Regions from separate parts of the Kluyvera intermedia genome, predicted to be linked through region 1. Evidence: predicted binding sites of a transcription regulator. Region 1 holds the regulator's gene; the other holds the start of a gene.
What was found. Region 1 encodes PhoB, which activates phosphate uptake and scavenging genes when phosphate is short. Its sites were predicted from a motif close to CTGTCATAAAACTGNCNNAT; they were not measured.
Positions count from the first base shown of each region.

Region 2: the regulator PhoB is predicted to act here: its motif matches at 8,278-8,297, upstream of uvrB (excinuclease ABC subunit UvrB).

Region 1 is NZ_CP139986.1:3,612,711-3,624,546, reverse strand. Features, by position in the region: gene mak (fructokinase) at 1-389, shown strand, start outside; gene sbcC (exonuclease subunit SbcC) at 520-3,660, opposite strand; gene sbcD (exonuclease subunit SbcD) at 3,657-4,859, opposite strand; gene phoB (phosphate response regulator transcription factor PhoB) at 5,051-5,740, shown strand; gene phoR (phosphate regulon sensor histidine kinase PhoR) at 5,762-7,057, shown strand; gene brnQ (branched-chain amino acid transporter carrier protein BrnQ) at 7,469-8,788, shown strand; gene proY (proline-specific permease ProY) at 8,928-10,280, shown strand; gene malZ (maltodextrin glucosidase) at 10,437-11,836, shown strand, end outside.
Region 2 is NZ_CP139986.1:3,218,930-3,230,765, forward strand. Features, by position in the region: gene moaA (GTP 3',8-cyclase MoaA) at 16-1,005, opposite strand; molybdenum cofactor riboswitch at 993-1,126, opposite strand; gene yvcK (uridine diphosphate-N-acetylglucosamine-binding protein YvcK) at 1,358-2,263, shown strand; gene eptA (phosphoethanolamine transferase EptA) at 2,331-3,977, shown strand; gene pmrA (two-component system response regulator PmrA) at 3,974-4,645, shown strand; gene pmrB (two-component system sensor histidine kinase PmrB) at 4,649-5,728, shown strand; gene uvrB (excinuclease ABC subunit UvrB) at 6,021-8,045, opposite strand; gene bioD (dethiobiotin synthase) at 8,683-9,360, opposite strand; gene bioC (malonyl-ACP O-methyltransferase BioC) at 9,353-10,108, opposite strand; gene bioF (8-amino-7-oxononanoate synthase) at 10,095-11,249, opposite strand; gene bioB (biotin synthase BioB) at 11,246-11,836, opposite strand, start outside.

The sequences.
Region 1 (11,836 bases):
AAGTCCCGTGCTACTGCGGTAAACAGGGCTGTATTGAAACGTTTATTTCCGGTACCGGGTTTGCCACGGATTATCACCGATTAAGCGGTCAGCCGTTAAAAGGTAGCGAGATTATGCAAAAGGTCGCGCAGGGAGATGCAATGGCAGAGCAGGCGTTCAGCCATTACGAACAGCGAGTGGCGAAGTCGCTGGCGCACGTGATTAATATCCTCGACCCGGACGTGATTGTATTAGGCGGCGGGATGAGCAACGTTGAGCGGTTGTATCACACGTTGCCATCGTTGGTGAAAACGTGGGTATTTGGCGCAGAGTGTGAAACGCCGATTCGCAAAGCGCTGCATGGAGATTCCAGCGGTGTGCGCGGGGCCGCGTGGTTGTGGCCCGCGTGATTTGGCCCTCACCCTAACCCTCTCCCAGAGGGAGAGGGGACTGTTCGGCGTTGTTTTTCACCTTAATCCAAGGTGCGCGGTGCCGCTTTTCTCCCTCTCCCTTTGGGAGAGGGTCGGGGTGAGGGAAACATCACTCTACGCTAAATATTTTATCTAACCGGCTATACCCCAATCCGTTAATCTTCTTCACCTTAATCTGTACCGGAATACGCTCTTTCATCGCCTCAACGTGGCTAATCACGCCAATAATCTTGCCGCTGGCATTCAGCGCATCCAGCGCGTCAAGCGCCGTGTCTAGCGTCTCACTATCCAGAGTGCCGAAGCCCTCATCCAGGAACAGTGAATCGATACGTGTTTTATGGCTGACCAGATCCGACAGCGCCAGCGCCAGCGCAAGGCTGACGAGGAAACTTTCGCCCCCGGACAGCGTGCGGGTATCGCGAACGGCATCCGCCTGCCAGGTATCGACCACTTCCAACTCCAGCGCATCGCTGGCTTTTCGCTGGAGGAGGTAGCGACCGTGCAGGCGGCTGAGCTGTTCGTTAGCCAGCCACACCAGATTATCCAGCGTTAACCCTTGCGCGAACTTACGGAACTTATCACCCTCTTTAGAGCCAATCAGCGCATTCAGATGCGCCCAGTCTTCCAGGGTGGCGTTAGCTTTCTCAATAGCCAACAGCAGCGACTGTTGCTGATGGCGATTCTCATCATCCTGCTTTAACTGCTGGCGCAGTTCGCCCTGACGTTCGCTGTTTTCACGGAGCTGGCGGGCGAGTTGTAGCAGTAAAGCCTGCACCTCGTCGAGCGACAGTTCAGCCTGTAAACTTTCCGGACGCAGCGTTAGATGACGCGCCAGCGCTTCCTGCACTTGAGCGGTCAGCGTCATACGCTGCTGATGCTGCGTCTCCAGCGATTGCTTGAGTTGCTCCAGCCGCTGGCGTTCATCACCGTCGAGCAGTGCGGCCAGGAAGTCTTCCCGGCTGCTAAAGTGGGAATCGGTCAGCGCTCGGTCAAAGTCCTGCTCAGCCTGCGTTAAACGTTTATTTTCCTGAATTTTCTGCTGTTGTAGTGTCTGTAACTGGCTCTCAAGCGACACACAGTCGTTATGCACCTGCTGCCAGCCATCAAGCTTGGCCTGGCCTCCGTCATCGGGTATTTTCGCCACTGGCAGCGTCTCCAGCAGTGGCTGGATCTGCGACAACTGTTGCTGAATCTCCTGGCTTTGTTTTTGCTGTTGCTGCCAGTGCAGAATTTCCGCTTCGCGAGCGGCAAGCCAGGCGCCGTCTTCACCGGGGACGGGCAGCGTCAGGTCATAAGCCGTCAGCGCTTGCTTGAGCGTTGTAATACGCTGTGCCAGCTCGTCACTCAACTGTTTGTTTGACGTCTGAAGCTCGCGGATCTGCCCCTCAATCGTTAACCGCTGACTGTGCTGATAGCGCTGCTGTTCGGCCTCGTCCTGGGCGGTCAGCCAGCCGCTGATGTCATCGGCAGGTTGTAACGTTATCGCCAGGCGCTGTGTGGTTTCCTGCCATTGTGATGTAAGTGCTTGCTCCTGCTGAGAAAGTGATGCTAGCTCATCATTCTCTTTTTGCTGCTGTTTTTGCAGCGCTTCTTGTTGCGCACGCAGGGTAGCGCCGTCTTCCGCCAGACGGGTGACCTCTTTTTCCAGCGCATCACGGCGGGCTTTATTGGCGTCGGGCGCCAGGGCCTGATACTCCGCCAGCGCAGGGTGGCTGGTGGAACCGCACAGTGGGCAAGGTGCCCCCGGCTGTAAACGCGCACGTTCCGCTTCCAGGCGGACAATTGTCGCTTCAAGCTCACAGATGGCCTTCACATCGCTCAACTGCTGCTTTTTGTCTTTATACACCTGACGAAGCTGAGTGAGATCGGTCGTCAGTTTTTCCAGTTGCTGCTGGCGCACAAGCCCGGCATCGATAAGCTGCTGGCGGCGCGTTTGCAGCGGCATAAACTGTGGATACAGGCGGCTAAGCTGCTGACGCAGAGGGCGCGTCGCGGCATGCTGGGCAACGTGCTCGGCTACTTCATCCTGGGTCAACGTTAAGGTGGATGGCGGCAATTGGGCCAACTGTTGTTCCCGTTCGCGTAGCCGTTGCTCATGAGTTTGTAGCTGCGCGCGATCCCGCGCCTGCTGGGCGAAGGCACCGCGCCAGCCGGTCAGTTCACCGTGCCAGCGCTGAATGTTGTCATGATCTTGCAACCACTGCTGTAACTCACTGTGCGTGCGCTGTAACGTTGCGCTCTGGCGCTCTGCGGTGTAACGGATCCGGTCGCGCAGGTGGCTAGCATCATGTAAGCGAGTATTCACTTGCTCTATAAGCTGGTGAGTTTTTGCCACGGTGGCAGCTTGTTCCTGCATCTGCGTCCAGCGTGGACGCAGTGCCTCAGCGGGCTGTGCGCGCTGTAGAACGGCTAGCTGAGGCTGTGCCGCCTCAAGGGCGTGCTGAGTTTCAGTCAGCGCCTGCTGATTTTTTTGCGCATCCTGGGTCAACTCAGCCTGGCGCGCCAGCCACTGTTGATGTTGTGTCGCGACAATCTGCTGCTGCTGCCACTGTTTTTCTTCGCAAGTAAGCGCCTGCAAACTCTGTTGTAGCGTCTGTTGCTGCTCTTCGCTTAACAGCACCACGCCGCTGGCCTGCGCCTGAAGCTTGTCTAACTCCCCGCGCGCCTGTTTATGTTTTTCAAAGACTTGTGCGGAAATTTGTCCGTAAATTTCGGTACCGGTGAGCTCTTCAAGCAGTTCGGCGCGCTCTTTCGGTTTGGCATTGAGGAAGGCGGCGAACTGGCCTTGTGACAGCAACATTGAGCGGGTAAAGCGGCCATAATCCAGCCCGCTCAAAGAGGCGGTCATCTCTAGCTTATCTTTGACTTTATCGGCCAGAATTTGCCCATCGGCACAACGCGCCAGCTCAACGCGCGGCGCTTGCAGATTGCCGTCCGGCTGGTTGCGTGCGCGGTTTTGGCTCCAGAAAGCGCGGTAGGCAACGCCCTGAACTTCGAACTCAACCTCTGCCAGACATTCGGCGGTGTCGCGGGTCATCAGATCGTTTTGTGATTGCGAAACCGTGTTGAGGCGCGGCGTCTCGTGGTAGAGCGCCAGACAGATGGCGTCGAGCAGTGTGGTTTTCCCGGCACCTGTTGGGCCGGTGATGGCAAACAGACCATTGCTGACGAACGGCTCTTGGGTGAAATCGATTTTCCACTCACCTTTGAGTGAGTTGAGGTTTTTCAGGCGCAGGCTGAGAATTTTCATAGCTGTTCCTCCTCGCCAAGACCGTGGAGCGTTTCATTGAACAGCGTTTGCAACCGCTGTTGTTGCGGTTCCTCCAGTGTTTCCAGCGCCAGTCGGCGGTGGAAAACTTCTTCGACGCTCAGTTCGCTCAGGGTTTCACGCTCCTGGTTTGCCAGAATACGCTGCCGCTGTTCGCGGCTGCGACGCACCAGAAGCACCTCTACCGGCAGGTCATCGGTGATGGTCTGGATTTTGCGCTGAATATCGTGAAGGTATTCGTCGCTGGTGATTTCAATATCAATCCATGTTGCCGGTTCGGCTTCGGCATCACGCCATTCGGCTAACTGGGCGCTGATACTGTCAAAATCACCTTTGATTACCGCCAGCGGTTGGGTAACCGGGACGGTGAGCGGCGTGACCTCAGCCAGTTTGCCGTCGCTGAAGTTCACAAGGTTAACGCTTTTGCTTTTGCCGGTTTCATCAAAACTCAGGGAGATAGGCGAGCCGCTGTAGCGAATATGCTCGCTGCCACCAATTTTCTGCGCCCGGTGAATATGTCCCAGCGCAATATAGTCGGCAGGTGGGAAGTTTTGTGCCGGAAAAGCATCCAGTGTGCCAATATAAATGTCGCGTACCGCATCGCTTTTGCTGGCGCCGACGGTTGTCAGATGGCCGCTGGCAATAATCGGCAGCGTGCGGTCATCACGCAGTTCGCAGGCTTGCTGATACTGCTGCTGATAATAATCAGTGATGCTTTCCAGCACCTGGCGTTGTTTTTCCTGACCGGAAAGTCCCGCCTGGCTGGTGATAATGTCGCGCGGACGCAAGAACGGAACCGGGCAAAATACTGCGCCAGGCGTGCCGTCGCGCAGATTTAAGATAAAGGGCGCATGACCGGCGCTGGCAATCACCGTGGTGTTAAGGAACGATAGGATATCCCGGGATTCATTCAGCGTGGCGACGGAATCATGGTTACCCGCCAGTACCACCAGATGACAGCCCGTTTGCTGGAGATCGACCACAAATCGGTTATACAGCTCGCGCGCGTAGCTCGGCGGCGAACCGGTATCGAAGATATCACCGGCGACAATAATGGCGTCAACCTGCTCCGATTTTGCGGTGTTAAGCAGCCATTGCAGGAAGGCTTGATGTTCTGCGGCGCGGCTTTTGCTGTAAAAGTTCTGGCCAAGGTGCCAGTCCGATGTGTGGATAATGCGCATAGCGGTTCCGTGGAAAGTGACGTAAAGTTGAGTATAAACATTCACCTACGGGTTGGTCGATGAGTGTCTATGTGCTGTGTCATAAACGGTGAAGGGCTATCATCTCACGGTCATGTTTATCATAAAACTGTCATAAATCTGACGCATAATGACGCCGTATATAATACTGATGTCTAAAAACAGGGCAAATAATGGCAAGACGTATTCTGGTCGTTGAAGATGAAGCACCTATCCGTGAGATGGTTTGTTTCGTTCTGGAGCAAAACGGTTTTCAGCCGGTGGAAGCAGAAGATTACGACAGCGCTGTCAACAAACTCAATGAACCCTGGCCCGATCTGATTCTGCTTGACTGGATGTTACCGGGCGGTTCTGGGCTGCAATTTATAAAGCATATCAAACGCGAGGCTCTGACCCGAGATATTCCCGTTGTGATGCTGACCGCTCGCGGCGAAGAAGAAGATCGCGTGCGAGGCCTCGAAACCGGTGCTGATGATTACATCACCAAACCCTTCTCACCCAAAGAGCTAGTTGCGCGCATCAAAGCCGTTATGCGCCGTATTTCACCGATGGCGGTGGAAGAGGTGATTGAGATGCAGGGGTTGAGCCTTGACCCAACCTCTCACCGGGTCATGACCGGTGAAAACCCATTGGATATGGGGCCAACTGAATTTAAACTGCTGCACTTCTTTATGACACACCCGGAGCGTGTCTACAGCCGTGAACAGCTGCTGAACCACGTTTGGGGAACTAACGTCTATGTTGAAGACAGGACTGTTGATGTGCATATTCGTCGCCTGCGCAAGGCGCTGGAACACAGTGGTCATGACCGCATGGTGCAAACTGTTCGCGGCACGGGTTATCGTTTTTCCACCCGTTTCTAATTGTTGACTGGAGTGTGACTCGTGCTGGAACGGCTGTCATGGAAAAGGCTGGTCCTGGAGCTGCTGTTATGCTGCTTCCCGGCCGTGGTACTGGGACTGGTATTCGGTTATCTGCCGTGGTTTTTACTGGCGGCAGTGACCGGGCTGCTTATCTGGCATTTCTGGAATTTACTGCGATTGTCCTGGTGGCTGTGGGTTGACAGAAGTATGACCCCTCCGCCGGGGCGCGGTAGCTGGGAGCCTTTATTATATGGGCTCAACCAGATGCAGTTGCGTAATAAGAAACGTCGCCGTGAGCTGGGTAATCTGATCAAGCGTTTTCGCAGCGGCGCAGAATCTTTACCCGATGCAGTGGTGCTGACCACTGAAGAAGGCGCGATTTTCTGGTGTAATGGCCTGGCCCAACAGTTGCTGGGTCTTCGCTGGCCCGACGATAGCGGGCAAAATATCTTAAACCTGCTGCGTTATCCTGAATTTACCCAACATCTTAAAAAGCGTGAATTCCATAAGCCGTTGCACCTGGTGCTCAATAGCGGCCGCCATCTGGAAATTCGTATTATGCCCTACACCGACCGTCAGTTGCTGATGGTGGCGCGCGACGTTACCCAAATGCATCAACTGGAAGGTGCACGGCGTAATTTCTTTGCGAACGTAAGCCATGAGTTGCGTACACCGCTGACGGTGCTGCAAGGCTATCTTGAGATGATGCAGGAGCAGCCGCTGGAAGGCTCGGTGCGTGAGAAAGCGTTGCATACCATGCGTGAGCAAACTCAGCGAATGGAAGGGCTGGTCAGGCAATTGCTGACGTTGTCGAAAATTGAGGCATCCCCCGTGCTGGCGCTCAATGAGAAAATTGACGTGCCGATGATGCTGCGGGTGGTGGAGCGTGAAGCGCAGACCCTAAGCCATTATCAGCATCAGTTCCATTTCGACATTGATGAGTCGCTAAAAGTGCTGGGCAATGAGGATCAACTGCGCAGCGCGATGTCGAATCTGGTGTATAACGCCGTTAACCATACCCCTGAAGGGACGCTGATTACCGTGCGCTGGCAGCATGCACCGCACGGCGCGCTGTTTAGCGTGTCTGATAATGGGCCGGGAATTTCGCCGGAACATTTGCCGAGGCTGACCGAGAGTTTCTATCGTGTCGATAAAGCGCGTTCGCGGCAAACCGGCGGCAGTGGGTTAGGGCTGGCGATTGTGAAACATGCGGTGAGTCATCACGACAGTCGGCTGGATATCACCAGTGAGTTGGGTAAAGGTTCATGCTTTAGCTTCCTGCTGCCGGAACGTTTAATTGCCAAAAATGACGCGTGATCCCACGCTTGTCAGCTTAACTTTCCACAGACCAGCCTCGGCTGGTCTGTTTGCTTTGCAGTCAATGAAACGTCGCCTGATTAACGAACGTCTGGTTGTTTTTTGTTCGCATGATTAGCCGGATGTTTTTCTTAAATCCAGTTTAAAAGTCTGCCTGTAAATTCACTATCAATATAATCATCTGGTTTTGCGATCCCGTGTTGCTTTAAAACGTTATAAGCGTTTAAATTGCCCACCTGGCAGTCACAAATAGACTGTTAATTCGCGGTAAATCAAAAAACTATTCTTCTTTACATCGCGAAGGGAGCATATCCCGCTAAGTTTGTCGTTGGTTTCCTCTGCATCATTCCACAGGCGCTGGCGCGATAAATTTTCGTTTTACAACACCACATCCACAGGCTGTAGTTACATATGACCCATCAATTGAAATCGCGTGACATCATCGCTCTGGGCTTTATGACCTTTGCGTTGTTTGTTGGCGCAGGCAACATCATTTTTCCTCCTATGGTTGGCTTGCAGGCAGGCCCTCACGTTTGGACCGCGGCCTTTGGCTTTCTGATTACCGCTGTTGGTCTCCCGGTGCTGACCGTGATAGCTCTGGCGAAAGTGGGTGGCGGCGTCGATAGCCTCAGCACGCCAATTGGTAAAGTGGCGGGCGTTTTGCTGGCGACCGTGTGTTATCTCGCTGTCGGCCCGCTGTTTGCCACACCGCGTACCGCGACTGTCTCATTTGAAATCGGTATTGCGCCGCTGACCGGTAGCGGCGAACTGCCGCTGTTTATCTACAGCATTATCTATTTTGCGCTGGTGATTCTGGTTTCGCTGTATCCGGGTAAATTGCTGGATACCGTGGGTAACTTCCTGGCACCGTTGAAAATCCTCGCGCTGATTATTCTCTCTGTTGCCGCAGTGATCTGGCCTGCCGGCCCTATCAGCAATGCGCTGGATGCTTATGAAACCGCTGCGTTCTCAAACGGTTTCGTTAACGGCTATCTGACCATGGATACGTTGGGCGCGATGGTCTTCGGTATTGTTATCGTTAACGCTGCACGTTCTCGTGGCGTAACGGAAGCACGTCTGCTGACCCGCTACACGATTTGGGCTGGTCTGATGGCGGGTGTCGGCCTGACGCTGCTGTACCTGGCGCTGTTCCGTCTGGGTTCTGATAGCGCGACGCTGGTCGACCAAAACGCGAACGGTGCAGCTATTCTGCATGCTTACGTTCAGCACACCTTCGGTGGTGCGGGTAGCTTCATGCTGGCGGCGCTGATCTTCATTGCTTGTCTGGTCACCGCGGTTGGCTTGACCTGCGCATGTGCGGAGTTCTTTGCTCAGTACCTGCCGTTCTCCTATCGCACGCTGGTCTTTATCCTCGGTCTGTTCTCGATGGCGGTATCGAATCTGGGGCTGAGCCACCTGATTCAAATCTCTATTCCGGTGCTGACGGCCATCTATCCGCCGTGTATCGCACTTGTAGTACTCAGTTTTACCCGCAATTGGTGGCATAATTCCGGCCGCGTGATTGCACCACCGATGTTTATCAGTCTGGTTTTTGGTATCCTTGACGCTATCAAAGCCTCTGCTTTCGCTGACGTATTACCGGGTTGGACTGCCCGTTTACCGATGGCGGAGCAAGGTCTGGCATGGTTGATGCCAACAATCGTGATGGCGATTCTGGCTGTAATCTGGGATCGCATGGCAGGACGCCAGGTAACATCAAGCGCGCATTAATCTGCACGGCGCTTTAACGGTGTTTAACCACGGGACGTGATGTTCCGTGGTTTTTTATTTTGGGTACTTTAGCCTAAGTTGTTCGCGCGGCTTTTATGGGCAGCGCGGGGATGATGGGTCTGACATGGCACTGGAAACGATGGAAAACAACAAGCTGAAGCGCGGGCTAAGCGCCCGACACATCCGCTTTATGGCCCTCGGGTCGGCAATTGGTACGGGGCTATTTTATGGTTCCGCCGACGCAATCAAAATGGCAGGGCCAAGCGTGCTGCTGGCCTATATTATCGGTGGCGTGGCCGCTTATATTATTATGCGAGCGCTGGGCGAAATGTCCGTGCATAACCCGTCCGCCAGCTCTTTTTCTCGCTACGCGCAGGAAAACCTCGGGCCGCTGGCGGGCTACATCACCGGCTGGACTTACTGTTTTGAGATCCTGATCGTCGCCATTGCTGATGTCACAGCATTCGGTATCTATATGGGCATCTGGTTCCCGACGGTACCGCACTGGATATGGGTACTCAGCGTGGTGCTGATTATCTGCGCCGTCAACCTGATGAGCGTCAAGGTATTTGGCGAGCTGGAGTTCTGGTTCTCCTTCTTCAAAGTGGCCACCATTATCATCATGATTTTGGCCGGTTTCGGTATCATCATCTGGGGTATTGGCAACGGCGGGCAGCCTACGGGGATTCATAACCTGTGGAGCAACGGCGGCTTCTTCAGTAACGGCTGGATCGGTATGGTGATGTCGCTACAGATGGTGATGTTTGCCTACGGCGGTATTGAGATTATCGGTATTACCGCCGGTGAAGCGAAGAACCCTGAAGAGTCTATTCCGCGTGCTATTAACTCCGTACCGATGCGTATTCTGGTGTTCTATGTTGGTACGCTGTTCGTCATTATGTCCATCTACCCATGGAACCAGGTGGGTACCGATGGTAGCCCGTTTGTGCTGACTTTCCAGCATCTGGGGATTACCTTTGCCGCCAGCATCCTGAACTTCGTGGTGTTGACGGCGTCGCTCTCAGCAATCAACGCAGACGTCTTTGGCGTCGGTCGTATGCTGCATGGCATGGCCGAGCAGGGTAGTGCGCCTAAGTTTTTTGCCAAAACTTCACGCCGCGGTATTCCGTGGGTGACGGTCACGGTTATGACGATCGCGCTGCTGTTTGCGGTGTATCTGAACTACATCATGCCGGAAAACGTCTTCCTGGTGATTGCATCGCTGGCAACTTTCGCCACCGTTTGGGTGTGGATTATGATCCTGCTCTCGCAGGTAGCATTCCGCCGTCGTTTGTCCGCTGATGAAGTGAAGGCGCTGAAGTTTAAAGTACCGGGCGGCGTAGCAACCACTTCCGTAGGTCTGGTGTTCCTGGTCTTTATTATCGCGCTGATTGGTTATCATCCGGACACCCGAATCTCCCTGTATGTGGGCTTTGCGTGGATCCTGCTGTTGCTGGTTGGCTGGATGTTTAAAACGCGTCGTCGCAGCTAATTGCTGCGTTGTTTCGTGAAAACCCGGTTTACGCCGGGTTTTTTTATGCCTGAAATCTGCGCCCCCGTCCTCCTCCCTACAAAAAAGCCTAAAAGATGAGTAGGGTGAAATGTCCGTGTGGCAAGGTGGGCACATTTTGAAAATAGGGGATAGACGATGTTAAATGCCTGGCACCTGCCTGTTGCACCCTTTATAAAACAGCAGCAGGACAAATTAATAATAACCCTTTGGCTGCGCGGCGATGACCTGCCACAGCGGGTTACCCTGCGCGCGGAAGTGGATAACGAAGAGATGGCGCTGCCGATGCGCCGCAGTGGTAAATCACCGGCGCCTGACGTGGTGCAATGGCGTGGGGAGATTACGTTGCAGGAAGGGCAACCGCGTCGACGCTATGCGTTTAAGCTGTTGTGGGCAGACCGCCAGCAGTGGTTTTCGCCAAAAGGGATGAGTGCTTTCCCGCCCGCCAAGCTGGAAATGTTTGCTTATGACTGCGTGGATAACGGCCCCCAGTGGGTAACTGAGCAGATTTTCTATCAAATTTTCCCTGACCGTTTTGCCCGTAGTCAGACGCGCGGCGAAGGGCAGGATAAGGTCTATCACCACCATGCCGCCGGGCACGAGATTATTCGCCGGGAGTGGGATGAACCGCTAACCGGAGAGGCGGGCGGCTCAACCTTCTATGGTGGCGATCTTGACGGTATCAGCGCCAAACTCCCGTACCTGAAGGAACTGGGTATTACCGCGCTGTACCTGAACCCGGTTTTCACCGCACCCAGCGTACACAAATACGACACCGAAGATTATCGCCAGGTTGATCCGCAGTTTGGCGGCAACGAGGCACTGCTGCGTTTACGCCACAATACTCAGCGAGAGGGGATGCGGATGATCCTCGATGGCGTATTCAATCACAGCGGTGATACCCACGCGTGGTTTGACCGCCATCATCGCGGTAGCGACGGTGCCTGTCATCATCCGGCATCGCCGTGGCGCGATCGCTACAGTTTCTCTGATGATGGCAAAGCGCTGGACTGGCTGGGTTACTCCAGCTTGCCGAAGCTCGACTTCCAGTCTGAGGGGTTGGTGAATGAAATTTATCGCAGCGAAGACAGCATCGTTCGTCACTGGCTAAAAGCACCCTGGAATATGGACGGCTGGCGGCTGGACGTGGTGCATATGCTTGGTGAAGCGGGTGGGGCGAAGAATAATCTCCATCATGTGGCGGGGATTACGCAGGCGGCGAAAGACGAACGCGCGGATGCTTTCGTCTTCGGCGAACACTTTGGCGATGCCAGGCAGTGGTTGCAGCAGGATGCGGAGGACGCGGCGATGAACTACCGTGGTTTTACCTTCCCGCTGTGGGGCTTTCTCGCGAACACCGATATCTCCTACGATCCACAGAAAATCGATGCGCAAACCTGTATTGCATGGATGGAAGATTATCGCGCCGGACTGTCGCATCAGCAGCAGCTGCGGATGTTTAATCAACTCGACAGCCACGATACCGCGCGTTTTAAATCACTGCTGGGTCGCGATGCGGCACGTCTGCCGCTGGCGGT
Region 2 (11,836 bases), 390 kb from region 1:
CTCCTTGATGACGAATCATCCACCGATATAGGATAAATTCTGGGTAATTCCGGTATTGCCCTGGTGTAGGAAGTGGGTCTGTTTTTTATGCGTTAAAGCTTCAGCAATGCGATCTTCCAGCGCCTGCTGCTGAGCGTCTTGCGCCAGCAGTTCACGCAGATCCACGCCGCCGTCGCCAAACAGGCACAGATGCAGCTTCCCAACGGACGATACGCGCAGACGGTTACAGCTGGCGCAGAAGTCTTTTTCATACGGCATAATTAAGCCGATTTCCCCTTCGTAATCGGGATGGCAAAAGACCTGCGCCGGGCCGTCGCTGCGCTGACGGATTTGATGGATCCAGCCGCGCTGGAGCAACTGATCGCGCAATACCATGCCTGAGATATGGTGTTTGCGGAACAGGTCGCTGCTGTCGCCGGTTTCCATCAGTTCAATAAAGCGGAGTTGAATGCGGCGCGGTTTGATCCACGCCAGAAAGGTGTCGAGCTGGTGATGGTTCACGTCGCGCATCAGCACGGTGTTAACCTTCACTTTGTCAAATCCGGCAGTAAAGGCGGCATCGATGCCGTCCATCACCTGGCGGAATTTATCCTGACCGGTAATCGCGTGAAACTGACGCGCGTCCAGACTGTCCAGGCTGACGTTTAACGCCGTCAGACCGGCATCACGCCAGGCTGCGACATCTCGCGCCATCCGGTAACCGTTGGTGGTCACGGCAATCTGACGGATAGAAGCGTTCTCTTTCACCGCCGCAATAACATCGGTAAAGTCACGACGTAAAGTCGGCTCGCCGCCGGTCAACCGGACTTTTTCCGTACCCAACGCAGAAAAGGCGCGCGTCACCCGACGAATTTCGTCCAGCGACAGAAATCCTTTGTTGGTGACCCCATTGGGCTGGTAGCCATCAGGTAGGCAGTAGGTGCAGCGGAAATTGCATACGTCGGTAATCGACAGGCGCAAATAGAAAAATTTGCGCGCAAACGCATCAGTGAGTTGTGAAGCCATAGACACCTTTCCAAATACGGGAGGCGAGATCATTTCTTCCTTCGCCCTGGCGACAGAGTCTGTCGCGGCCAAAACGCCGTATTTTTCAACTTAGGCGCAGAGGCTAGAGTGTGTTGTTTAGTCTAAAAAACTAAACCAGGTTATGCCGAATAGTAGCGCGAGAATAACAGTTTCGCCATTTTCGCTTTCGCTGTATAAAGTCATACATAGCGAACCTATCCTGCATTTTCCGTACAGAATACGCAAAAATCCCCTTTTTGCATTGATATACGTCATTTTGACTGGGATGGAGCATCGTCTTTTAGAGGTAGTTAGGCTAATGTAAGCACGTTTTTCACTATAAGGAAGTTGTATGCGCAATCGCACTTTTGCCGATCTGGACCGCGTCGTCGCACTGGGCGGCGGACATGGACTTGGACGCGTAATGTCATCCCTGTCATCGCTTGGCTCACGTCTGACCGGCATCGTTACCACCACCGATAATGGCGGTTCTACCGGACGTATTCGTCGTTCGGAAGGCGGTATTGCCTGGGGTGATATGCGCAACTGCCTTAATCAATTAATTACCGAACCCAGCGTTGCGTCGACAATGTTTGAGTATCGTTTTAGCGGTAATGGCGAACTTTCCGGGCATAACCTCGGAAATCTGATGTTAAAGGCGCTGGATAACCTGAGCATAAGGCCTTTAGAAGCTATCAACTTAATTAAAAACCTGCTCAAAGTGGAAGCTTCGCTGATCCCAATGTCCGAACAGCCGGTGGATTTAATGGCAATCGATAGCGAGGGTCATGAAATCTACGGTGAAGTGAATATTGACCAACTCAAACTGCCGCCGCAGACGCTGATGCTCACCCCACAGGTCTCAGCAACGCGTGAAGCGGTAGAGGCCATTGCCGAGGCAGATTTAATACTTATCGGCCCGGGCAGTTTCTACACCAGCCTGCTGCCGATTTTACTCCTGCCCGATGTAGCTCAGGCGATGCGCCGCACGCCAGCGCCAATGGTTTACATTGATAATCTTGGTCGCGAGCATAGTCCGGCCGGCGATCTAAGTATTGAGACCCGAATTGGGCTGCTGGAGCACTATATTGGCAAAGCGGTCATTGACGCGGTGGTCGTTGGGCCAAAAGTCGACGTTAGCCGCGTGCAGTGCAAAGTGGTTGTTCAACAGCCGCTGGAAGCCGACGATATTCCTTACCGTCACGACCGCGCCCTGTTGCGTGCCGCGCTTGAAGAAGCCCTTCAGGCCTTTAATTAATATCTTAAGGTTGTCTTAAAAAACGTCAGGCAGCATAGCAAGCATCATTATTGCCGGATCTATCGCTATGCTTCGCCTGTTACGCTTCCGTCCTACCGTTAGCCGCTTAACCTATATTATTCTGTTCTCGCTTTATATTGCCCTGGCGCTGAATATCGATTTTTATCGCCAGGCCTATGCCCTCCTGCCGGTCAACAGCCTGCATAACGCGCTGGTCTTTTTGTCGATGCCGGTCGTAGCGTTTGCCGTGATGGCGATATTTCTGACGCTGGCCTCGATTATTCGTCTGGAAAAATTGGCTACTACGCTGTTTATTTTACTCAGCGCCTGCGCACAATATTTCATGATGAACTTCGGCATCATTGTCGACCGCTCGATGGTCACTAATGTTCTCGACACTACCTCTGCGGAAAGTTACGCCCTGCTCTCCGGACAAATGATTGTCGTGCTTGGATTTACCGCACTGCTGTTTATCGCATTGGCGTGGTGGATAAAAATCAAACCGGCAGCAAATTTGTGGCGCGGAACGTTAACGCGAGCGGTAACGTTGGTTGTTTCAGCAGTATTAATCCTGCTGGTGGCCGCGCTGTTCTATAAAGATTACGCCTCGCTGTTTCGCAATAATAAAGAGCTGGTGAAATCCCTTAATCCGTCCAACAGTATTGTGGCGATGAACTCCTGGTATTTTCACCATCAGATGGGCAATTTACCGCTGGTCAAAATTGGCGAAGACGCGAAGCAAAAAGCGGTCATGAAAAAAGGCCCACGCAAGAATCTGACCATTTTAATCGTCGGTGAAACATCCCGTGCAGCCAATTTCTCGCTGGGTGGCTACGACCGCGAAACCAACCCATTACTCGCCAAAGATAACGTGGTCTATTTTCCGAAAACCAGTTCCTGCGGCACTGCCACTGCTGTTTCCGTCCCCTGCATGTTCTCCAATATGCCGCGTACCGGTTACGATGAATCACTGGCGCACCACCAGGAAGGGTTATTGGATATTATCCAGCGCGCAGGCATTCAGGTGCTGTGGAATGATAATGACGGCGGCTGTAAGGGTGCCTGTGATCGCGTGCCGCATCAGGATGTCACCGACTTGAAGCTGCCTGGCGAGTGTATTGACGGCGAATGCTACGACGACGTGCTGTTCCACGGCCTGGAGCAGACTATTGATAATATGCGCGGTGACGGCGTGATTGTCCTGCATACGATTGGCAGCCACGGACCAACCTATTACAACCGTTATCCACCAGCATTCCGTCGCTATACGCCGACCTGCGATACCAGCGAAATACAATCCTGTTCTCAGGAACAACTTAAAAATAGCTACGACAATACGATTTTGTATGTCGACTATATTGTCGATGAAGCGATTAAATTACTGCAATCAAAACAAGACAAATTCACCACTAGTCTGGTTTATCTTTCCGACCACGGGGAGTCATTGGGTGAGAACGGCGTTTATCTGCACGGGTTGCCGTATACCATTGCGCCAGAAACGCAGAAACACGTGCCGATGCTGGTATGGTTATCCGATGATTATCAAAAACGCTATGGCATAAATTACAGTTGCTTGCAAAAACAGGCCAAAGAAAATGACTACTCGCAGGATAATCTGTTCTCTACAATGCTCGGTATGACCGGCGTAGAAACGCAGGAATATCGCGCCGCAGACGATATCTTAGCCACGTGTAAACAGGGGCAAAACGGATGAAAATATTAGTCGTTGAAGATGATGCACTGTTATTACAGGGGCTGATTCTGGCAATGCAGAGCGAAGGGTATGCGTGTGATGGCGTTACCACGGCGCAACAGGCTGCGCTGAGTCTGGCGAACGGGCACTACAGCCTGGTGGTGCTTGATTTGGGTTTGCCGGATGAAGACGGGCTGCATTTTCTAAGCCGTATGCGCCAGGAAAAACTGAGCATTCCGGTGCTCATCCTCACCGCCCGCGACACTCTGGAGGATCGCATCAGCGGTCTGGATACCGGTGCCGATGATTATCTGGTGAAGCCGTTTGCGCTGGAGGAACTTAATGCCCGTATTCGTGCGCTGCTGCGACGCAATCTAAATCAGGGCGATAACGAAGTGACCGTGGAAAATCTGCGTCTCAACGTCACCCGCCGTCAGGTGTGGCTGGATGGCGAGATTCTGGAGCTGACGCCAAAAGAGTACGCCCTGCTGTCGCGTCTCATGTTAAAGGCGGGCAGCCCGGTACACCGTGAAATTCTCTACAACGATATCTACAACTGGGATAACGAACCGGCGACCAATACGCTGGAGGTGCATATTCACAACCTGCGCGATAAGGTGGGGAAAGCCCGTATCCGTACGGTACGCGGCTTTGGCTATCAGTTGGTTAACTCCAGTAAGGCAGAATAAGGAATGGCATTTTTTTCCGTTCGCAAATGGCCGATGCGCCATCAACTGCTGCTCGCCATTGGGGTAATTCTGGTGGTCTTCCAGCTAATCAGCGTGTTCTGGCTGTGGCATGAGAGCAAAGAGCAGATTGAGCTGGAAGTGGCGATGCTGATTAACAATCACAATAATGCAAAGCATATTCGCCACGAAGTGCGCGAGGCGATTGCCAGCCTGCTATTGCCGAGCCTTGTGATTATCAGCCTCGCATTGTACTTGTGTTTACAGGCGGTCAAACGTATTACCCGCCCGCTGGCCAATCTGCAAAAAGAACTTGATGCGCGAACCCCGGGAAATTTGCAGCCAATCTATCTGCAGCAGACCACGGTTGAGGTGGAGGCGGTGACCAACGCCATCAATCAACTGGTGCAAAATCTGACGCAGACGCTTGATCGCGAGCGCTTGTTTACCGCCGATGTTGCCCATGAACTGCGAACGCCGCTTGCAGGGTTAAAACTGCATCTGGAACTGCTGGAAAAGACGCAGAACCTGAATCTTGCGCCGCTGGTACAGCGTTTGGATCAGATGACTGAGAGCGTGGCGCAACTGCTGCTTTTAGCGCGGGTGGGCCAATCCTTTTCGGCAGGCAGTTACCAGCGGGTGGATCTGCTAAGTGATGTGATTGAGCCGATACACAGTGAGCTGGAAACCATGCTGGCGGCTCGGGCACAAAAGCTGGTTATTGACCATCCCCCATCGTCAGTGACCGTTTCCGGTGACGCGACCTTATTGAGGTTGCTGGTGCGTAATTTACTGGAGAATGCGCATCGATATAGTCCGGAAGCGTCAACGATTACCCTGTCGCTGGTCTCCACAACACGTCCGACGTTAGTGGTTGAGGATGAGGGGCCGGGGATTGATGAGTCGAAAGTCGGGGAGTTAAGTCAGGCATTTGTGCGAATGGACAGCCGTTATGGCGGAATTGGTCTTGGACTCAGCATCGTTACGCGCATCGCCCAGCTTCATGAAGCGGCATTCTTCTTGCAAAACCGCGAGACCGGCAACGGAACGCGAGCATGGGTAGAGTTTCAGCCACCGAAGAATTAACGCGAGTCAGAAGGTCATTATCCACTGACAGGCAAAACCGGCGACAATGGCAACGGAGATCATCACGGTAAACAGCTGCTGGGAATTCAGAGGAAACATGGCGCTATCCTTATTGATTTTACGGATAGTATGAGCGGGATTTATTAAGTGAACATTAAGGTTTGCGTCCGCGAGCGTGATGTTGCCCATATTTGGCACCGAGCCTTCCCGGGGGCGGCTTGCGCCTTGCCCGGGCTACAAATGACGTAGCCCGGCTGAACGAAGTGACGCCGGGGTTGGTACCGGCCGACTATCAGGATGTGGCGATAAACAATTCGCGTAGCTTGTGCAGGCGGTCGCGGGCTTCTGCTGCTTCTTCGAACTCGAGGTTCTGCGCATGTTTCATCATTTGCGCTTCCACGGCCTGGATTTGCTGCTGCAGCGCTTTCGGCGTCAGCACCGGTGCATCTGCCTCAACAACCGACGATGCGCCTCGTGACTTACCGCGGCCTTTGGCTTTGGTCTTCGCCAGCCCCTCACCCATCGACAGAATATCAACCACGTCTTTGACAAGACCCTGCGGCACGATGCCGTGTTCGACGTTGTACTGATGCTGTTTCTCACGACGACGTTCGGTCTCACTAATAGCTTTCGCCATCGACGCGGTGATTTTATCGCCGTAGAGAATTGCCTTACCGTTAATATTACGCGCTGCACGACCAATGGTCTGAATCAACGAACGTTCGGAACGCAGGAAACCTTCTTTGTCAGCGTCAAGGATTGCCACCAGCGAAACTTCCGGCATATCCAGCCCTTCTCGCAGCAAGTTGATACCCACCAGCACGTCGAATTCCCCCAAGCGCAGATCGCGGATGATCTCCATACGCTCGACGGTGTCGATATCAGAGTGCAGATAACGCACCCGCTCTCCATGTTCTTCGAGATAATCCGTCAGATCTTCCGCCATACGTTTGGTGAGCGTGGTGACCAGCACACGTTCGTTAATCACCGCACGTTTACGGATTTCTGATAACAGATCGTCAACCTGCGTGCCCACCGGACGTACTTCAATAATCGGGTCAAGCAGCCCGGTTGGGCGCACCACCTGATCAATGACGTCGCCACCGGATTTCTCCAGCTCATAGTTGCCCGGCGTCGCGGAAACATAGATGGTTTGCGGTGCCAGCGCTTCAAACTCTTCAAACTTTAATGGACGGTTATCGAGCGCAGACGGCAGGCGGAAACCATACTCGACCAGCGTCTCTTTACGCGCCCGGTCGCCTCGGTACATGCCGCCAATTTGCGGGATGGTGACGTGGGATTCATCTACCACCAGCAGACCGTCAGCCGGCAGGTAGTCAAACAGCGTCGGAGGTGGCTCGCCCGGCCCGCGCCCGGAGAGATAGCGAGAGTAGTTTTCAATGCCTGAGCAATAGCCCAACTCATTCATCATTTCGAGGTCAAACTGAGTTCGCTGGCTGATGCGTTGCTCTTCCAGCAGCTTGTTGTTTGCCAACAACACCTGACGTCGGTCAGCCAGTTCGACTTTGATTTCTTCCATCGCCTGCACGATACGCTCGCGTGGGGTTACGTAGTGGCTTTTCGGGTAAACCGTATAACGCTGGAGCGTTGACTCCACGTGCCCGGTCAGCGGGTCGAACAGCGACAGTCGCTCAACCTCTTCATCAAACAACTCGACGCGTAGCGCAAGATCGTCCGATTCAGCCGGGAAGATATCGATAACCTCGCCGCGCACGCGGAAAGTACCGCGCTGGAACGCCTGATCGTTGCGGGTGTACTGCAAATCCGCCAGTCGACGCAGAATGGAACGCTGATCGATAATGGTGCCCACCGTCAGATGCAGCATCATTTTCAGATACAGGTCGGGATCGCCCAGACCGTAGATGGCCGATACCGAAGCCACCACGATAACATCGCGACGCTCGAGCAGCGCCTTGGTGGCGGACAAACGCATCTGGTCGATGTGTTCATTCACCGCGGAATCTTTTTCGATAAAGGTATCGGAGCTGGGAACGTAGGCTTCCGGCTGGTAGTAATCGTAGTAGGAGACAAAGTACTCCACCGCGTTTTCCGGGAAGAACGCTTTCATTTCACCGTACAACTGCGCCGCCAGGGTTTTATTCGGTGCCAGTACCATGGTTGGACGCTGGAGGTCTGCAATGACGTTAGCCACGGTAAAGGTCTTCCCTGAACCGGTCACGCCGAGCAGCGTCTGGTGCGCCAGACCGTCTTCTAGCCCCTCTTTCAGACGTGAAATGGCCACCGGCTGATCGCCGGAAGGACTAAACGGGGAATGCAACTTAAAGGGTTTACTCATGGGCAACGCTACCTGATAACTGATGGCCGGGCTGGAGATTAATTCTACTCGCCGCTTGCACAATTGCCAATAAAAAATACTGGATATAAAACCAGTGATACATTATCGTATTTTGCATAATTGGGATGATGACCCGCAAGAATGGATGAAATTTATCCGCTGACCAGATAAAACACCAGCCGGATCAGGTTATCCCCAGAACATTTTCTCTTTTAACATTTGTCAATATAGGTCATGAAAGTTTTATGGCAACCACCGGCACTTTTTATGACACCATTGCTTTTATTTATCTTATTGATAATAAAGTAAAACTCACAAAAGACGCGTTTCACACCAATTCGGGCGAAAGCCGCATGCTCTCTCGTTCACCGCGAGTTTTCTAACCCTAATACACAGGGTTATCCACAGGAATAGTGGATAACTACCTCTAGCCCGTATCCCCCGCCACCCGGCGATTTGCGCAACATCGTGTCAATGCTGATGCAAAAAAATATTTTACTCTCGATATTGATGTGTATCAGCGAAATGTCACCTCTATTTTTAGGTACAACAGACATGATTCCCTTACGTTTTTTGCGGAGTATCACTTACGAATGAAGATAACCCGCTGAGAATACTCAACGGGTCAAAGGGGGATTTACAGGACGCGGAGATCGAGATACTGGCCGAGCGGTTGGTTAGTAATATCATCGCCTAACCATGGGATTTCACCCATCATCGGAGCCGGGATCATCCGTTGCAGCGTACTGAGGTACTCCGCATGCCGACGGCCCGGCGGGGTGACATCGTTCGCAATCCAGCCCGCCAGTTTTAAACCCGCTTGCTGCACTGCCTGAGCCGTCAACACCGCATGGTTGATACAACCAAGTTTCACGCCGACCACCAGAATGACCGGCAGTTGTTCCATCTTTACCCAGTCTGCTAGCGTCAGCGTCGGTGAGAGTGGCGTAAACCAGCCGCCAGCCCCTTCCACCAACACCCAGTCAGCCTGCGCCTCCAGTGCACGTAGTCCCGACGACAAGACGCTGGCCTCAATCGGACGTTGCTCATCAGCGCTGACGATATGCGGTGAGGTAGGTTCAGCGAAGGTATAAGGATTCACCGCGTCGTAGCTTAAGGGCACAACGCTGTTATGTTGCAGCGCCAGGGCGTCGCTGTTGCGCAACCCGTCGGTTGTCATTTCACTGCCGGACGCCACCGGCTTGTAGCCTGCGGTACGTCGTCCCTGTAAACGCGCGGCCTGCAACAATGCGGTACTGGCGACGGTTTTACCCACTTCCGTATCGGTTCCGGTAACATAGTAGCGTTCAATCACGAACGATCACTCCTGTAAAAAGATGGTAAGTCAAAGGACATTCGCCCCCCTGCGACGGCCATGCCAGCTGCAATTGTTGCAGTCTTCCGCGCGTCAGCGTCTGGTTACTGCGCCCCTGGTGAAGGTGCGTCGCCCCTATTCCCTTCAACGAGCGCATCGCGCTTAAGGCATCGGGGAAGTCCAATGTGTGCGTTGTGACCGTAGCGTGGTGACGATAATGCCCTACGGCGTCACGCAGCGTTTTTTCCGCCAGAAAACGGTTGGCGTGACTGTGATTGTCAATTGCCTGCCAGGCCTGGTTCAGTTCCGGTAACGACCCGGCGGTGAGGGTCGTAAACGCCAATACTCCGCCGGGGCTAAGCTGCCGATACAGACTGTCGAGGGCCACGCGGATATCGCTACACCACTGCACGGCCAGATTGCTCCACACCAGTTCAAAACCGTTTTCCAGTGGGGGGATATCTTCAATATCTGCCTGCAAATAGCGGTCTGCTGATTGTTGCGCACGCGCGTGTTGCAGCATCTCATCGGAGAGATCCAGCGCCGTGACGTGGCTTCCCTTATCACGCCAGTAACGGCTGTAGCTGCCCGGCCCACATCCCGCATCCAGCACCCGGGCAAACGCCTGGGATGGAAGTTGCGTCAGAAGATGCGCCGCACTCAAGCGTTGCAGCTCATCATGCTGATGATAGTGGGCCGCCGCGCGACCAAATGCGGCGGCGACGGCCTGTTTATCAACGCTCGCCATGTAACACCTCCAGCAGATGGGCAATATCCTCTGATTTGTGCGCCGCGGTTAGCGTCAGACGCAGACGCGCGGTACCTGCGGGAACGGTCGGCGGGCGGATGGCCGTCACCCAGCAACCCTGTTCGCGTAGCTGTTCCGCCAGTTGTAGGGTGTGCTGATTATCCCCCACAATCAGCGGCTGGATAGCGCTCTGCGAGTCGGTCAGGGGATATGCCAGACCACCAGCGCCGTGGCGAAAATCCGCCACATGCTGTGCCAGCGTTTCACGTCGTTGCTGTCCGTCATCGCTCTGAATAACCGCGAGCGCCGCCTGTAATGCCAGCGCCTGGGCGGGCGGCATGGCGGTGCTGTAAATCAGATGACGGGCGAATTGCAGGAAGTAGTCGGCAACATCGTGGCTGCACAGTACCGCCGCACCGCTCAGGCCAAAGGCTTTGCCAAAGGTGACAATCAGCAGTTCAGGATGAACGCCCTGCTGCTGACAGCTACCGCGCCCATTTTCGCCGTCAACGCCAATACCGTGGGCATCGTCAACCATCAACCAGCCATTGGCTTCCCGTGTGGCACGAGCGATATCAGCCAACGGTGCGCGGTCGCCGTCCATGCTAAACACCCCTTCCGTCACCACCAGTTGCTGGCCAGCAACGGGCGCGGCAAGCAGACGGGCAAGATGTTGGCTGTCGTTGTGCTGAAAACGACGGAGCTGGGCCGGGCTCTGCGCTGCGGCTTCCAGTAGCGACGCATGGCTCAGACGATCGGCAACAATCCGGTCCTCTCGCCCCGCCAGCGCGGCAATCACCGCCTGGTTGGCGGCAAAACCGGAGATAAACAGCAGTGCGCGGTCATAACCCAGCCAGTCGGAAAGCTGTTCTTCCAGGTGTTGATGCGCCTGGTGGTAGCCGGTGACGTGACCCGAACCGCCCGATCCCACGCCGTACAAATCAGCCCCCTGCTGCCAGGCGCGCACCACCTGCGGATGCTGACTCAGCCCCAGATAGTCGTTGCTGGAAAAGTTACGGTAGCGGCGGTCACCGCGTACCAGCCAACGTCCCGCGCCCTGCGCCAGTGGCTGACGCTGGCGAAACGCCTGTGCCTCACGACGCTCTGCTACAGCATGCTCAATTCGGCTTTGCCAACTCATACCGCCGCCGCGTTGTAATATTCCTCGGTATCTGGCGTCTTCAGTACCTGCTCCAGACGCTGCTGCTGTTCGTTGTCACCGACGCTCACCATCGTCTGCTGTGGGTTAAGCCCCAGCTTACGGAACAGTTGCAGGTCTTTGTCCTCTTCCGGGTTCGGGGTGGTCAGCAGTTTGCAGCCGTAGAATACCGAGTTGGCTCCGGCCATAAAGCACATCGCCTGAGTCTGTTCGTTCATCTGTTCGCGACCGGCGGAGAGACGCACGTGCGAGGTCGGCATCATGATGCGCGCTACCGCAATAGTACGAATAAAATCAAAGGCATCGACATCGTCGTTATCTGCAAGCGGCGTGCCTTTCACCTTCACCAGCATGTTGATCGGCACGCTTTCCGGCGGCGTTGGCAGGTTAGCTAATTGCAACAGCAGACCGGCGCGGTCAGTGACGGTTTCACCCAGCCCGACAATACCGCCAGAGCAGACTTTGATCCCGGCATCACGCACTTTGCCCAGCGTATCCAGACGCTCCTGATAGCTGCGGGTGGTGATGATATTGCCGTAGAATTCCGGCGAGGTATCGAGGTTGTGGTT